Regions from separate parts of the Stutzerimonas sp. R40042 genome, predicted to be linked through region 3. Evidence: predicted binding sites of a transcription regulator. Region 3 holds the regulator's gene; each other region holds the start of a gene.
The links. The regulator sigma-54, encoded in region 3, starts transcription at its own class of promoters, with help from an activator protein. The targets are predictions, from matches to a motif close to ANTGGCATNNANNTTGCTNT.
Positions count from the first base shown of each region.

Region 1 (4,175 bases), 1.7 Mb from region 3:
CTCCCCAGCCTTGGGCGCGAAGCGCGCAACAAAAAAGGCGTCCGACCCGCATGCGCACATGCAGTCGAGGACGCCTTTGTCTGTGCCGACACCTTCGTTGGTTCGGCCTATCCAGCCCAAGCAAGCGGCTTGCCAGTTCCGCGCTTGGCGTTCGCCGGCCAGTGCGATGCCGCTAGGATGGGGCGCAGCGGCGTTTCTCGGCAGCGGTGGTGCACGATGATTCGCTGTAGCGCCTGCCCGCCGCTGGTGCGGTGGGCCGCCTGGCGCACCGTGACCAGGCGCGCTCATTCACCGAGCAACTCGTTCATCGCGATGATCTGCTCGGCGACCTGGATCAGCTTCTGCTGCCGGCTCATCGCCTGACGGCGCATCAGGGTGTAGGCCTCTTCTTCCTTGCAGTTGCGCATCTTCATCAGCATGCCCTTGGCCAGCTCGATGCGCTTGCGTTCGGCCAGCTGCTGCTCCCGGGCCTGCAGTTGCGCACGTATTGCCTGATCGCTTTCGAAACGGGCCATTGCCACGTCGAGGATCGGCTTGAGGCGCTGAGCCTGGATGCCTTCGACGATATAGGCGCTGACCCCGGCGCGAATCGCCTGGCGCATGGCGTCCGGGTCGCTGTCATCGGTGAACATGACGATGGGGCGTGGCTGATCGCGGCTGACCAGTACCACCTGCTCGAGCACATCGCGGCCGGGTGAGTCGGTGTCGATCAGCACCACGTCGGGACGGATCGCCTCGACCCGCTCGGGCAGGTCGATGGTCAGGCCGGATTCGTCGATGACCTCGAAGCCGGCCTCGATCAGCGCGCTCTTCAGGCGGCCGATCTTCCGCGGGGTGTCGTCGATCAGGAGGATACGCAGCATGCCGGAGTCCTTCTCAAAGCGCGGCCATGGCAGGGCTTGCCATGGCATGCAGCGCGAAACTGCGGGCATAGGTGGCCGGATCGCTGCCGTCCCAATGTTTGCCATCCATCAGCGTGGCGCTGCGCATGGCTGAGTCAGGCAGGGCGATGCCCAGCGCGCCAGCGGCCTGGCGATAGAGTTCGATCTGCTGCACCTGATTGGCCACCTGCAGGTAGTCCGGGTCTTCGCGCAACAGGCCCCAGCGCCGCAGCTGGGTCATGAACCAGAGGCCATCGGAGAGATAGGGCAGGTTCGCCGCCCCCTCACCGAAGAAGCGCAGCGGATGCTCGTCCTGCCAGGCATTGCCGAGGCCATCCTGGTAGAGGCCGAGAAAGCGTGACTCGATGGCCGCCAGCGGTGCATCGACGTAGTCGCGCCCGGCGATCAGCTGCGCGGTGCTGCGGCGATTCTCCTGGCTCTGGTCGATGAAGCGGCTCGCTTCCAGCACGGCCATGACCAGTGCTCGGGCGGTGTTGGGGAACTGTTCGACGAACGCGCGGGTGCAGCCCAGCACCTTTTCCGGGTGGTCCGGCCAGATCGACTGGCTGGTCGCCAGGGTGAAGCCGACACCTTCGGAGATGGCCTGCGCCCCCCAGGGTTCGCCGGCGCAGAAGCCATCGATGCGGCCGGCGCGCAGGTGCGCGACCATCTGCGAAGGCGGCAGTACCAGCGTTTTCACGTCCCGCAGCGGGTCGATTCCGTGGGCGGCCAGCCAATAGTTGAGCCACAGTGCATGGGTGCCGGTGGGGAAGGTGTGCGCCAGGGTCAGGCGTGCACCGCTTTGGCGCACGCTGGCGCGCAGTGCCTCGGCATCGGTCACGCCTGCGGCCTTCAACGGGGCGGAGAGGTTGATGCTCTGGCCGTTCTGCGCCAGGCCCATGAGCACGGCCATGTCCACCGCCGGGCTGCCGCCGATGCCCAGATGCACCGCGTAGATCAGGCCGTACAGCCCGTGTGCCGCGTCCAGTTCGCCGCCGATCAGCTTGTCGCGCAGCGCGGACCAGGAGTTCTGCCGCTGCAGGTTGAGCGTCAGCCCGAATGGCTGGGCGAAGCCCTGGGTGGCGGCGACGATCAGCGAGGCGGCATCGGTGAGCGGCAGAAAGCCCAGGTTGACCGAGCTCTTTTCCGGTGCATCGCTGCCGGCGACCCAGGCCAGTGCGTCGTGTCGGTGCGGCGAGAGGGGGTCCGTCATGCTTGATGGCCTTTTTCCGATGGCGCGGTGCGCAAGATTGGTTATGCCAACCCTGAAGCAAGCCATATGCCAGCGAGAAATTGGTGCATGCCGCCGCGAGCAGCCCAAAGGTTCACCAGGGCCGCCGATAGACGGCCATCAGCGTGGATAGAGCGGCGGCAATGCGCCCTGTTCCTGATCGAGATTCGGACTGCTGGCCGGTGGTAGGGTCTGGATCGCCTGCCACAGCGCATCGCCCTGCCAGCGTTGGCCGGCTTCGCTGTACAACGCGCCATTCAGGCCATCCAGCGCGTCGGACAGCGGCACGAAACGCGCCGCCATGTCCGCCAGCGTTTCCGGCTGCTGCCGCGCCCAGGCGTCCAGTGCCTGGCGTGTGGCCTGCGAATCGTTGGCCTGGCAGGCGCGGCGCAGATCGTCGAGCAGGCTGCGTGGGGTAGGGCCGGGTTGCAACGCACGCTGCACCGCAGGCTGCCGGCGCGCATGCAGCCACAGCCCGAAGCCGATCAGCGTCGTGAGCGCGAGCAGAGCTGTGCTCAGCTGCCAAGGCCAGACAACGGCCTGCTCCGCCGTCGATGCCGACGGCACCGGCGGCTCGGTCGCTGGCGGGGCGAGATTCGGATTGTCCGCGACATCCAGCGTGCGTGCCTCAAGCGTGGTGCGCTCCAGGCGATCTTCGACCGTGTTCCACCAGACGACTTCGAGCGCGGGCAGCTGCAATGGCCCGCTGCGGGTGGGGATCAGGGCTTCGCGCTGTTCCCGACTGCCGACCAGGCCGGCTGCGCTGACCTCGTTGGCCAGGCTGGGCTGATCGGGATAACGGCGCAGTTCGGCGTTTTGCGGGGAGCCGATCGCCGGCAGCTGCGTGCTGGTCAGCCCCTCGGCCTTGAGGAGCAGGCTGCGGGTCAGCGATTCGCCGACCTGGGCCTGCTGCGGGTCCGGGCTCCAGGCTTCAACCAGCGTCAGGCTGCGAGCCGGTAGCCAGGGCGCGCCGGCTGGATAGTCGACCGGTTTGGCCTTGACCGTCAGCGGGATGCTCGGCGACCGGACCTGAGTCGAACGACCGCCACGCGAGCCGAACACCGAGTTGCTGCCATTGGTGACGGTGGTGGCGCTGAACAGCTGGGCGGGGATGGTCAGTTCACCGGATTTCTGCGGGAACAGCGCATAGCGCACCTCGATGACGCCATGGCGGATACCGTTGATGGTCTTCTCGTACATGCGCGGCTCGCCGAGGCGTTCCACCAGCGCCTCGGGCATCTGCAGCGGGGATAGGGTGCTGTCGTCGTACAGCGAGACCGAATGGTAGATGCGCAGCGTGAGGATCACCTGCGCCTGTACGTAGACGCTTTCCTGGTCGATGCTGGCGTCGATGAAGATAGGCGCCAGCTGATCGCTTTCGGTGTCCTTCAACGACTCCTGCACCAGCACCGTGATCGGCTCGCTGCGCCAGTCCGCCACCTGCAACGGTGGAATCACCACGTAACCGGTCTGGCGCGGGCGCAGGGTGATCAGCCAGCGGGTGCTCGCCATGGCTTCGCCGTTGCTGCTGGACAGGCGGTTGACCTGGCGCGTATCGAAGATTTCGAACAGCTGCTCCAGAGGCTCCAGATCGGGTTTGCCGAAGGCGGCACCACCCTGGGTCTCCAGCGTCAGTTCGAGGGTTTCATCGATGCTCAGCTGAGTGCGATCCACCCGCGCAAACAACCCAGCGGCGCTGGCCTGAACGGCCAAAAGGCCGAGCAGAAGAATAGCCATCAGGCGCATCATCATCGGTTCACTTCCTGACGCTTGCGTTGTTCGTAAAGGAATTTGCGCCGCAGCAACTCGCCGGGCTCGTCGGGAACCTGGCGTAGCCACTGTTCCATCGCCTGCTCCCTTTCCAGATCGGGCAGGCCATCGTGCTGTGCCTTGGCCTGGAGTGGGTCGGTTTCGCTGGTCTTCTCGTTTGCCGAAGCCTGCGCTGCAGCGCTGGCTTCGCTGGCCTGTTGGCCCTGGGCGTCATCCGGTGTCGGAGCACTGGCCGAGCCGGACTCCGGCGGTCGCTGCTGCGGCTGCGATTGTTCCGGCTCTGTCTGCTCCTG
Region 1 covers NZ_CP113258.1:2,737,745-2,741,919, reverse strand. Annotated here, with positions in the region: gene OUY36_RS12845 (ANTAR domain-containing response regulator) at 285-863, opposite strand; gene OUY36_RS12840 (CmpA/NrtA family ABC transporter substrate-binding protein) at 877-2,094, opposite strand; gene OUY36_RS12835 (BatD family protein) at 2,233-3,861, opposite strand; gene OUY36_RS12830 (VWA domain-containing protein) at 3,861-4,175, opposite strand, start outside.
Region 1: the regulator sigma-54 is predicted to act here: its motif matches at 2,149-2,168, upstream of OUY36_RS12840 (CmpA/NrtA family ABC transporter substrate-binding protein).

Region 2 (4,175 bases), 410 kb from region 3:
TCTTGGTGAGGATCTCAGCGGTGTTCTTGGCCCGGACCAGACCGGCTTCGAGCATGGCGAAACCCGCCGCCATCCACATCACCAGCGCTCCGCAGATCACGAAGTAGAAGGTATCGAGTCCGTACTGGACGGGTATCAATGCAGTGCTATCCATGTGTCACCTCTTGCTGTCGCGCTTTGTGCGCTGTTCGGTCCGCTGGCCACCGCATGCTGCATCGATGGCCAGCGCCGCTTTTCGGATTGGCCCCGGGTTGGCTCCGGGGCGCTCTGAATGGCTTACAGGTTGTAGCCGCGCTCGTTGTGCAGGCTGAGGTCGAGGCCGACGGTCTCCTGCTCCTCGTTGACCCGCAGCCCCATCACCAGATCGATCGCCTTGAGGATCAGGTAGGTGACGATGCCGGTGTACACCAAGGTGAACAGCACGCCCTTGAACTGAATCCACAGCTGCAGGCCGATGTTCTCCACCTCGCCGAAGCCACCCAGCATGGGCGCGGCGAAGATGCCGGTGAGCAGCGCACCGACGATGCCGCCCACGCCGTGCACACCGAAGGCGTCCAGCGAATCGTCGTAGCCGAGCTTGCGTTTCAGGCTGGTGGCGCAGAAGAAGCAGACCACACCCGAGACCAGACCGATGATCAGCGCGCCCATCGGGCCGACGGTGCCGGCAGCCGGCGTGATGGCGACCAGACCGGCGACCACGCCCGAGGCGATGCCCAGCGCGCTGGGTTTGCCGTGCCCGATCCACTCGGCGAACATCCAGCCCAGCGCCGCGGCTGCAGTAGCGATCTGGGTTACCAGCATGGCCATGCCGGCGGTGCCGTTGGCGGCCACGGCGGAGCCGGCGTTGAAGCCGAACCAGCCGATCCACAGCATCGCCGCGCCGACCAGGGTCAGCCCCAGGTTGTGCGGTGCCATCGGCGTGGTCGGGAAGCCCTTGCGCTTGCCCAGCACTAGGCAGGCGACCAGACCAGCGATGCCGGCGTTGATGTGCACCACGGTGCCACCGGCGAAATCCAGCACGCCCCAGTCCCACATCAGGCCACCGTCACCGCCCCAGACCATATGCGCGATCGGCGCATAGACCAAGGTGAACCAGACGCCCATGAACACCAGCATCGCCGAGAACTTCATGCGCTCGGCGAAGGCGCCGACGATGAGCGCCGGGGTGATGATGGCGAAGGTCATCTGGAAGGTGATGAAGACGCTTTCCGGGAACGCGCCGATCAGGCTGTCAGGCGTCAGGCCGCTGAGGAAGGCACGATCCAGACCGCCGACGAAGGAATTGAAGTTGGTGACGCCCGCTTCCATACCGGTGGTATCGAACGCGAGGCTGTAGCCATAGACCATCCAGAGGATGCTCATCAGGCCGGTGATGGCGAAGCACTGCATCATCACCGAGAGGATGTTCTTCGAGCGGACCATGCCGCCGTAGAACAGCGCCAGCCCGGGGATGGTCATGAACAGCACCAGCGCAGTGGCCGTAAGCATCCATGCCGTATCGCCTGAATCCAGCGTCGCCTCCTGCGCCAAGGCGATGCCTGGGCTTATCAGAGACAAAAGGGCTCCTAGCCCTGCGAATCTTCGCAGAGTCATGGTTTTACTCCTGGGGCGTGGGGGTTCGGAGGTGCTGCTTAAATCGCGTCGGTATCGGTTTCGCCGGTACGGATGCGGATAGCCTGTTCCAGGTTGACCACGAAGATCTTGCCGTCACCGATCTTGCCGGTGTTGGCCGCCTTGGTGATGGCCTCGATGACGCGATCGAGCTGATCGTCGGCGATGGCCACGTCGATCTTTACCTTCGGCAGGAAGTCGACGACGTATTCGGCACCGCGATACAGCTCGGTGTGGCCCTTCTGACGACCGAAGCCTTTGACTTCGGTCACGGTGATGCCCTGTACGCCAATTTCCGACAGCGACTCGCGCACGTCGTCCAGCTTGAACGGCTTGATGATGGCAGTGACTAGTTTCATGAAAACTTCTCCCGTTTAGGTGGACTTGCCCCAGAAGTACGAACCCGGCTCAAGTCTAAGCTCAGTGTCTGGCTGTTGTAACGCTCCGGCTTCAGCCGGGCCGCGGACCGACACCACCAATCTCTCCGACGAAGCGTCGCGAATCGCTCATGCACCGCAACGAACCGGTGCGTGCGTCAACGGGAGCAAAGCAGAATCAATGCCAGCTTTGCGCAAGCCGCTTGCTACGCGGGTTCAGCCGCAAACGAAGCGGCCCGACGGACGGTTCCGCCTGATGAACGCACAGAAATGGTGCGCAGCTGCACCAGGCTCTGCTCATTTTTTGTGCGCCACCTGCAAGAAAGGCAGAAAAATCACCGTGCTACACTGCGCCCCGTTCAACGACAGGTGTTTTCAATGTTGCCGCCAAAAGCTTTCCTAGATGCCATCGGCTCCCAGGCCTCGCGCCTGTTCAACGGCGAGACGCCGCTGCCGCGTGGCGAGTTCGAAGCCCAGCTCAAGGGTGTGGTGCAGGGCGCACTGAACAAGCTCGACGTGGTCAGCCGCGACGAATTCGACAGCCAGATGGTGGTGCTCGCCCGCACCCGCGCACGCCTGGAGGCGCTCGAAGCCAAGGTTGCCGAACTGGAAGAAAAGCTCACGCCGCCCGCGTCCTGACAGACCGGGCCGCGACACGATCAAAGGAGTGATCGCATGTCCCTGGCCATCGTTCATAGCCGCGCGCAGATCGGCGTCGAAGCGCCGGCGGTGACCGTCGAAGCCCATCTGGCCAACGGTCTGCCGGCGCTGACCCTGGTCGGCCTGCCGGAAACCGCGGTCAAGGAAAGCAAGGATCGCGTGCGCAGCGCCATCCTCAGCTCCGGCTTCGATTTTCCCGCACGACGCATCACCCTCAACCTCGCCCCCGCCGACCTGCCCAAGGACGGTGGCCGCTTCGACCTGTCCATTGCCCTGGGCATCCTTGCCGCCAGCGGCCAGCTGCCCAACGAGCGGCTGGACAAACTGGAGTGCCTGGGCGAGTTGGCCCTGTCCGGCGCCTTGCGCCCGGTGCAGGGTGTGCTGCCGGCCGCCCTTGCCGCACGTGCCGCCGACCGTGCGCTGCTGGTGCCGCGGGCCAACGCCGAGGAAGCCAGCCTCGCCTCGGGCCTCACCGTCTATGCCGCCGAACACTTGCTCGAGGTCGCCGCGCACTTCAACGGCGTCACGCCACTCGAGCCCTATGTTGCCCAGGGCCTGCTGCGGCAGGTCCAGCCTTACCCTGACCTGGCCGACGTGCAGGGCCAGCAGGCGGCCAAGCGCGGCCTGCTGATCGCCGCGGCCGGTGCGCACAACCTGCTGTTTTCCGGGCCACCCGGTACCGGCAAGACGCTGCTGGCCAGCCGCCTGCCCGGCCTGTTGCCGCCGCTGGACGAACAGGAGGCACTGGAAGTCGCCGCCATCCATTCGGTGGCCAGCCACAGCCCTCTGGAGCATTGGCCGCAACGCCCATTCCGCCAGCCCCATCACAGTGCATCAGGGCCGGCGCTGGTCGGTGGCGGCAGCCGCCCGCAGCCGGGTGAAATCACCCTGGCGCATCAGGGTGTGCTGTTTCTCGACGAACTGCCGGAGTTCGATCGCAAGGTACTCGAGGTCCTGCGCGAGCCGCTGGAATCCGGCCATATCGTCATCGCCCGGGCCCGCGACAAGGTGCGTTTTCCGGCGCGCTTTCAGCTCGTCGCGGCAATGAATCCCTGCCCCTGTGGCTACCTGGGCGACCCCAACGGACGCTGCCGCTGCACGCCGGAGCAGATCCAGCGCTACCGCAACAAGCTCTCCGGGCCGCTGCTCGACCGCATCGACCTGCACCTGACCGTGGCGCGCGAAGCAACCGCCCTCAACGCACCGCCGCAGACCGGCCAGAGCAGCGCAGTACTGGCCGCGCAGGTCGCCCAGGCACGGCAGCGGCAACTCGCCCGTCAGGGCTGCGCCAACGCCTTTCTCGATCTGGCCGGCCTGCGCCAGCACTGCCAGCTGACCACCGAGGACCAGGCCTGGCTGGAACGCGCCTGCGAACGCCTGGCGCTGTCGTTGCGCGCCGCGCACCGCCTGCTCAAGGTGGCGCGCACCCTCGCCGATATGGAACAGGCCGAGCGAATCAGCCGTCAGCACCTTGCCGAAGCGCTGCAGTACCGGCCCGGCAGTCAAGCCTGAACCTACTCTAGCCCG
Region 2 covers NZ_CP113258.1:650,875-655,049, reverse strand. Annotated here, with positions in the region: gene OUY36_RS02940 (ammonium transporter) at 1-154, opposite strand, end outside; gene OUY36_RS02935 (ammonium transporter) at 277-1,593, opposite strand; gene glnK (P-II family nitrogen regulator) at 1,632-1,970, opposite strand; gene OUY36_RS02925 (accessory factor UbiK family protein) at 2,367-2,627, shown strand; gene OUY36_RS02920 (YifB family Mg chelatase-like AAA ATPase) at 2,664-4,160, shown strand.
Region 2: the regulator sigma-54 is predicted to act here: its motif matches at 2,158-2,177, upstream of glnK (P-II family nitrogen regulator).

Region 3 (4,175 bases):
GCGCTTGAAACCGAACGACTCGATGAGGAATGCGGTGCCGGGTTCGGGTTTGTTCAGCAGGCGCAGCTTCAGGACGTCGCGCAGCTGATAGAGATTCAGGTGCGTGGTGTCGATCTTCAGGTCGGCATGGTCGATGATGGCTGCCAATAGCAGCTCCTCGTCGCGGATAGCCTCGGCGAGGGAGCGGCTCTCGTTGGTCAGCGGATGACGCCTGCGGGTTTCCGAGAAGCGCTTGAGCAGGGTTTCGTCGTCCGCGTCCAGATACAGCACGTCGCACTGGATATGCCTGGCGCGAACCTCTTCGAGCAGTTCCGGAAAACGCTTCAGTTGACTGGGCAGGTTGCGCGCGTCGATGGAAACGGCGACCTGCGGATGCAGCAGCTCGGTGTGCAGCAGCGCGCGCTCGGCAAGCTCGGGAAGCAGACCCGCCGGCAGGTTGTCGATGCAGTAGAAACCGTTGTCTTCGAGCACGTTCAGCGCGGTGCTCTTGCCCGAGCCCGAACGGCCACTGACGATGATCAGCCGCATCTGGCCCCCACTCCGCTAGGCGCCATTCTGGACGTCGACGACGACCTGATAGAGGCTCTCATTGGTGGGCGCCTGGCGCAGTCGCTGGCGCACCTCTTCACGGTCAAGCATGCTGGCGATCTGGCGCAGCAGCTCGAGGTGCTCGTCGGTGGCCGCTTCCGGTACCAGCAAGACGAACAGCAGGTCTACCGGCGCGCCGTCGATGGCGTCGAAGTCCACCGGCGTTTCGAGGCGCAGCACGGCGCTCAGCGGGGCGTTACAGCCGACCATGCGGCAGTGAGGGATGGCGATGCCGTTGCCAAATCCGGTCGATCCCAGCTTCTCGCGGGCAATCAGGCTTTCGAATATGGTCTGGGAGTCGAGGTCTGTGAGGTCCTGGGCGATGACCTTGGCGATCTGTTCCAGGACGCGTTTCTTGCTACCGCCCGGGACGTTCACCAGGGAACGTCCGGGGGTCAGGATGTTTTCGAGTCGGATCATGTCTGGGAGTCAGCGGGAGATGGCGCCCTGGGTATGGTCGAGCTGCTTTTCCTTGTGCTTGATCAGCTGGCGATCGAGCTTGTCGACCAGCAGGTCGACGGCAGCATACATGTCTTCGTGTTCCGAGTTGGCGACCACTTCGCGGCCAGCGACATGCAGCGTCGCTTCGGCTTTCTGCTTGAGCTTCTCGACCTGCAGGATCACCTGGACGCTGATGATGCGGTCGAAATGACGGGCAAGCCGATCGAACTTCTCCTCGATGTAGTCACGCAGGGCATTGGTTACTTCCAGATGAACACCGCTGATATTGACTTGCATACTGCTATCTCCTTTGCCTTGTGCGAAGAGCAGGTCCGAAGCCCTGCCGCCGGGACGTTTCGGCCTTGGCCGATCACAGTAATCGTTTGCGCTCGCTGGATGGCGCGATACCGAGCGACTCCCGGTATTTGGCGACTGTGCGGCGGGCTACCTGAATGCCCTGCGCTTCCAGTAAACCAGCGATCTTGCTGTCGCTCAACGGCTTTTTCTGGTTTTCCGCCGCAACCAGCTTCTTGATGATCGCGCGGATCGCGGTGGACGAGCATTCCCCGCCTTCGGCCGTGCTGACGTGGCTGGAGAAGAAGTACTTGAGTTCGTAGATGCCGCGCGGAGTGTGCATGTATTTCTGGGTCGTCACGCGCGAAATGGTCGACTCGTGCATGCCCACCGCTTCGGCGATGTCGTGCAGCACCAGCGGTTTCATGGCCTCGTCACCATGCTCGAGAAATGCACGCTGGTGCTCGACGATCTGCGTGGCGACCTTCATCAGCGTTTCATTGCGGCTGAGCAGGCTCTTGATGAACCAGCGTGCTTCCTGCAGCTGGTTGCGCATGAAGGTGTTGTCGGCACTGGAGTCGGCACGTTTGACGAAGCTGGCGTACTGCGCATTGACGCGCAGGCGTGGCATGGCGTCCTGGTTCAGCTCTACCAGCCAACGGTCGTTGTGCTTGCGGACGATCACGTCAGGCACCACGTATTCCGGCTCGCTCGCTTCGATCTGAGAACCAGGGCGCGGGTTGAGCGTCTGGATCAGCTCGATCACCTGGCGTAGCTCGTCCTCCTTGAGCTTCATCCGGCGCATCAGCAGGTTGTAGTCGCGGCTGCCGAGGACATCCAGGTAATCGCTGGCCAAACGCTGCGCTTCGCTCAACCAGGGGGTGCGCTCGGGCAGCTGACGCAGTTGCAGCAGCAGGCATTCGCGCAGATCGCGCGCGCCGATCCCGGCGGGTTCGAACTGCTGAATGCGGTGCAGCACGACTTCGACTTCGTCGAGTTCGATCTCCAATTCTGGGTCGAACGAGTCAGTGATTTCCTCGAGCGATTCTTCGAGATAACCCTGATCGTTGATGCAGTCGATCAGCGTGGTGGCGATCAGTCGATCGGTATCGCTCATCGGCGCGAGATTGAGTTGCCAGAGCAGGTGGCTCTGCAGGCTGACGCCAGACGACGTGCGGCTGGTGAAGTCCCACTCGTCATCATCGTTGCTGGGCAGGCTGCTGGCGCTGGTCTGGTAGATGTCCTCCCAGGCGGTGTCGACCGGCAGCTCGCTGGGAATGCGTTCACCCCAGTCAGCGTCGTCGAGGCTCTCGCTGCCGTGCGATGGCTCGTCGTAGGTGCTGTCCTGTGTGGCGCTTTTCTCGCTGGTGGCCTCACCTGGGCGGTCGGCAGCTTCGGCCATCGGGTCGGAGCTGTCGAAGTCGTCGCCGTCTTCCTCGCGCTCGAGCATAGGGTTGGAATCCAGCGCTTCCTGGATCTCCTGTTGCAGATCGAGGGTGGATAGCTGGAGGAGGCGTATGGCCTGTTGCAGCTGCGGTGTCATCGTCAGCTGCTGGCCCATCTTCAGGACTAGCGATGGTTTCATGGCAGAGGACTTCAAACCTTTTATGCCGGCGCAACCGCGCCCGTTCCGACATGTGGCGCGCCAGGCGCCAACAGAAAGCAAATTATATGCCTGCCGAGGAAGCCTTTGCCTAGGGCCGATTTGCCGAGCTGCGCAAAAAAAAACGGCTCTACAGACGGAATTCGTGGCCCAGATAGACTTCCTTGACCAGTTGGTTGCTCAGGATTGTTTGGGCGTCGCCCTCGGCGATCAGCTGGCCATCGTTGACGATGTAGGCGGTTTCGCAGATGTCCAGGGTCTCACGGACATTGTGGTCGGTGATCAGTACGCCAATGCCCTTGGCCTTGAGGTGGTGGATGATCTGTTTGATGTCGCCCACCGATATCGGATCGACGCCAGCGAAGGGTTCGTCGAGGAGGATGAATTTGGGCGCAGTAGCCAGCGCACGGGCGATCTCCACGCGGCGACGCTCGCCGCCGGACAGGCTCATGCCGAGGCTGTTGCGGATATGGTTGATGTGGAACTCCTGCAGCAGGCCTTCCAGCGCCTGCTGGCGGCCGCTACGGTCCAGATCCTTGCGGGTCTCGAGAATCGCCATGATGTTGTCGGCGACCGAGAGCTTGCGGAAGATCGAGGCCTCCTGCGGCAGATAGCCGATCCCGGCGCGCGCGCGACCGTGCATCGGCAGATGGGTCACGTCGTTCTGATCGATCAGTACTCGACCCTGGTCGGCATTCACCAGGCCGACGATCATGTAGAAACAGGTGGTCTTGCCAGCCCCGTTGGGGCCGAGCAGGCCGACGATCTGCCCACTTTCGATGGACAGGCTGACATCACGGACGACCTGGCGGCTCTTGTAGCTCTTGGCCAGATGCTGGGCTTTGAGGACGGCCATTACTCCGCCTGCTCCGCTGCCTGCGCGTTCTTGCGCGGCTGGATGACCATGTCCACACGTGGGCGCGGCGTGGTCACATCGGCATTGGTGGCGCGGCCAGCATTGACGATCTGGCGACGGGTGTCATAGACGATCTTCTCGCCTTCGAAGGTGTTGCCTTCCTGAACAACCTTGGCCTGATCGATGAGCACGATCCGCTCGTTGGCGGCGAAGTACTGGATGGTCAGGCCGTAGGCTTTGACGATCTCCTTGTCCGCTGCAGGCTTCTGCTCGTAGTAGGCCGGTTTGCCGATGGAGGTGAAGACTTCGACGTCGCCGTTCTCGTCCTGAGTGATGGTCACCGTGTCGCCGGTGATCTTCATCGTGCCCTGGGTGATGACCACGTCGCCGCGG
Region 3 covers NZ_CP113258.1:1,058,720-1,062,894, forward strand. Annotated here, with positions in the region: gene rapZ (RNase adapter RapZ) at 1-528, opposite strand, end outside; gene ptsN (PTS IIA-like nitrogen regulatory protein PtsN) at 544-1,008, opposite strand; gene hpf (ribosome hibernation-promoting factor, HPF/YfiA family) at 1,018-1,326, opposite strand; gene OUY36_RS04925 (RNA polymerase factor sigma-54) at 1,400-2,908, opposite strand; gene lptB (LPS export ABC transporter ATP-binding protein) at 3,057-3,782, opposite strand; gene lptA (lipopolysaccharide transport periplasmic protein LptA) at 3,782-4,175, opposite strand, start outside.

Region 4 (4,175 bases), 1.1 Mb from region 3:
TCGGCGAAGCTCTGGATGCCCTCGACGCGGACGATGCCGTAGAGCTCCTGGCGGGTGTAGGCGAAGTGTTCGCACAGGCTCTTGTCCACCGCCACGCCGCGCGCCGCCAGTTCGGCGTCGAACACCAGCTTGAGCAAGGCATTGCAGCCGCCGCAGCCGGTGGCCGCCTTGGTCGCTGCCTTGAGTTCGCCGAGGTCGGTGACGCCGGCGTCGACCTGGCAGCACACCGCGCCCTTGCTGACGTTGTGACAGGAGCAGATGGTCGCGCTGGCCGGCAGGGCGTCCGGGCCAAGGGTCGGAGCGCCTTCGGTCTGCGGCAGGATCAGCGCGGACGGGTCGGCCGGCAGCTTGATGCCGTTCTGCGCGTACTGCAGCAGGGTGTCGTAGTAGCTGTTGTCACCGACCAGCACCGCGCCGAGCACGGTCTTGCCATCGGCGGATACCACCAGACGGCGATAGCTGGCGCTGGCCTCGTCGATGAAGCGGTAGCTGCGCGAGCCCGGGGTCGCGCCATGGGCATCGCCGATGGAGCCTACATCGACGCCGAGCAGCTTGAGCTTGGTCGACATGTCGGCGCCGTAGAACGGCTCGTGCGGCTGCTCGGCCAGCTGCGCGGCGACACTGCGCGCCATGCTGTAGCCCGGGGCGACCAGGCCGAATACGCTGCCGTTCCAGCTGGCGCATTCGCCGATGGCGAAGATCGCCGGGTCCGAGGTGCGGCATTCGCTGTCAATGACGATGCCGCCGCGCGCGGCGATCTCTAGGTCCGCGACTCGGCCGAGGGCATCCTGCGGGCGGATGCCGGCGGAGAATACGATCAGGTCGGTTTCAAGAAACTCACCATCCTGGAAAACCATGCGGTAGGCGTGTTGCTCGCCGGCGACGATTTCCTGGGTGGCGCGCGACAGATGCACGCCGACGCCCAGCGCCTCGATGCGCGCCTTCAACGCCGCGCCACCGGCATCGTCCAGCTGCACCGGCATCAGGCGCGGGGCGAACTCGACCACGTGGGCTTCCAGGCCGAGCGACTTCAGCGCGTTGGCCGCCTCCAGGCCGAGCAAGCCGCCGCCGACCACCACCCCGCGGCGTGCGCCGCTGGCGGCAGCGCGAATGCCATCGAGATCCTCGAGGGTGCGGTAGACCAGTCGCGAGTTGCCCTCGGCACCTGGAATTGGAGGTACGAAGGGGTAGGAGCCGGTGGCCAGGATCAGCTTGTCGTAGGGTTGGCGACCGCTGCCGGTGACCACTTCCTTGCGCTCGCGGTCGATCTCCAGCACTTGCTCGCCCAGGTGGACCTTTACGCCGTGGCTGCTGTAGTAATCGGCATCGCACATCGCCAACGATTCGGCATCGCGGCCGCCGAAATACTCGGACAGGTGCACGCGGTCGTAAGCGCGCTGCTGTTCCTCGCCGAACACGTGCACGTCGTAGCGGGCGAGGGCGTCCTGTTCGATCAGCTGTTCGATGCAGTGATGCCCGACCATGCCGTTACCGACGATGACCAATGTCTCGTGCTTGAGCGGGGTGACGGTTGAACTCATAGCCTTTCCTCTCGAGCGGCTGCGGCACGCGGCCGGCAAAACGCAAAAAGGCGCCTGGAGCTGGTATCAGCTCCAGGCGCCTTTGCCTGGTTTCAAATATGTGTGGGGGCAATTGGCCTGGCGTCGTTGCCTGGTTCACCCGGTCCCGTGCCTGCTGGCGGGCGGTCGTCGGTGACCGCCTGGGACGTGCTGCCGTGGTGGCAGCTGTTGCAAGGGATTTAGCAGGTTGCGTGCCAGCTGCGTTGATGCACCGCTGCAGGCCACAGTTGGCGGGCCCGCACGGGTTTGTCTGGGGGGTTGATTCGCAGCCTGCCTCACGAGGCGGCTGAACCACTTCGGTGCGACAGGCGCTATACGCTCACTGCTTTGGGGCGATCTGCATGCTGCCTTAGCTACCGAAGGCCTCGCGGAGCAGCTGCGGCAATGCCTGGCCGGCGGGCAGCGCGAGCAGGTGTTCGCGGCGGCCCTGCGGCGCGTCACCCTGCGGGTTGATATGCACCACCGTGGCGCCGGCGTCGCGCGCCCGATGTGGCACCTCGGCGGCGGGGTAGACCATTCCGGAGGTGCCGACCGAGAGCAACAGGTCGCAGTCTTGTGCGGCGGCGAAGGCGGCGCGCAAAGCATCATCCGGCAGGCTCTCGCCGAACCAGACCACGCCCGGCCGCAGCGGTCCGCCGCAATGAATGCAGCGTGGCGGCTCGAGACGACGCCCGCCTTCCGGCTCGTCGGACACGGGCAGCGGCTCGGCCGGCTCGCGGGCGCAGTCGAAGCAGCGCGGCCGGTGCAGGCTGCCGTGCAGGTGGATCACCTCGCGGCTGCCGGCGCGCTCGTGCAGGTCGTCGACGTTCTGCGTGATCAGCGTGAGCTGCGGCACATGGCGGGCCAGCTTGGCAATAGCCTGATGCGCCGGGTTTGGTTGTGCCTTGGCCACCTGCATGCGCCGCCATTCGTACCAGCCCCAGACCAGCGCGGGGTCGCGACGGAAGGCTTCCGCCGTGGCCAGCGCGGCGGGGTCGAAGCGCTCCCACAGCCCACTGAGCGCGTCGCGAAAGGTCGGGATGCCACTTTCGGCAGAGACGCCGGCCCCGGTGAAGACGACGACACGGGTTGCCGCAGCCAGCGCCGCGGGCAGCTCGGTTGCTTGCATGTTCGGCTCCTGTCAGCAGAGAAGGGGCTACCAATACCACCTGCCGCGCGTTTCCCAAAGCCCGCCGGCCAGCGCCGAATGCGTGGGGTGTCGCCAGCTTTCTGACCGTCCGGCTGATGGTTGGCGCCATTTGTCACCTACTTGACGGGGGTCAACGCCGCCCGTGGCGGCTCACGGATGATGCGTCCAAGGCGGCCGTGAGCGTTGTTGCGCTGGCCTGAAACGCCACCACTGGCGTAGGCACCAGCTGTGGCAATGCGGCTGGCGATGAAACTTCAACGGCTGCAAAAGCGCTATTCGATGCCGGGAGGCTCTTATGCTTGGCTCAGTGAACTGGGACGACGGCCTGGTGCAACGTTACGGTCAGATCGGTCAGCTGCAATGCGGCTATCCGGCCGTATTCGATTTCACCGACCGCATCGCGCCGCTGGACCTGCTACGCGCGCTGCGAGAAAGCCGGCGCGCCGGTCGGCCGTTGTCGCTGTCGGTCCGGCAGCCCGTCGGGGCAGCCCTGCCGGCCGACGATGCGGCTGCGTATCAGCTGAGCCTGCAGCATGAGATCGAACAGCTTGCCTGCCATGTCGGGCCGTCCCAGCAGGTCGAGCAGTTGCACCTGTCTGTCGGCACGCTGGGTATCGCGGCGCTGCGCCGGCTGGTCGGCGTGCTCAAATCCCGCTTCCAGCTGGCCGAGAGTGGCGCGGCCAGTTTCACCGCCGAAATCGAGTTGGCGCACGCCGACTGGCCATTGATCGGTGCCCTGCATGAGTTGGGTTTCAACCAACTCAGCGTCAGCGTTCCGGACCTGCGCGCCGACGACGGCGGCACGGTGGCCTACTTCCGCAGCTCCGCACGTATTCGTGCGGTGATCGAGGCGGCACACGCGCTGCACTATCGCTCGGTGAACCTGGATCTTGGCTACGGCCGGTCCTGGCAGACACCGGCGAGCTTCGCCCGCAAGCTGGCCTCGATCATCGAACTCGCACCCGATCAGGTGACGATGTTCGATTACCGTGATGTCGCGCCGGTGGGCGGCAGCCGTCTGGGGTTGGCCTCGATTGCCGATACCCTGGCGATGTACCGGCATGGTGTCGAGCAGCTCAGCGCGGCCGGCTATCGCTACATCGGCCTGGGCAAGTTCGTTCTGCCGCACGATGACCTGGCCATGGGGCAGGAAATCGGCGTGCTGCACCACGACGTCGCCGGCTACACGCTGCATGGCGACTGCGATCATCTCGGCATTGGCATCGGTGCCATCAGCCGTATCGGCGAACTGTACTGCCAGAACGCCGATACGCTTCCCGCCTATCAACGAGCCATCGAGCAGGGCCAGCTGCCCAGCACCAGTGGGCTGCACCCGCTTCATCTGGACCGTCTGCACCGTGCGCTGTTCGAGCGCCTGGTCTGCACCTTCGAACTGGATTTCGCGGCGCTCGCCGCACAGCACGGCGTCGATGTCCGCCAGCGCTACGCGCGGCACTGGCCCGCGC
Region 4 covers NZ_CP113258.1:2,145,998-2,150,172, forward strand. Annotated here, with positions in the region: gene nirB (nitrite reductase large subunit NirB) at 1-1,541, opposite strand, end outside; gene OUY36_RS10230 (SIR2 family NAD-dependent protein deacylase) at 1,930-2,688, opposite strand; gene OUY36_RS10235 (coproporphyrinogen III oxidase) at 3,005-4,175, shown strand, end outside.
Region 4: the regulator sigma-54 is predicted to act here: its motif matches at 1,760-1,779, upstream of nirB (nitrite reductase large subunit NirB).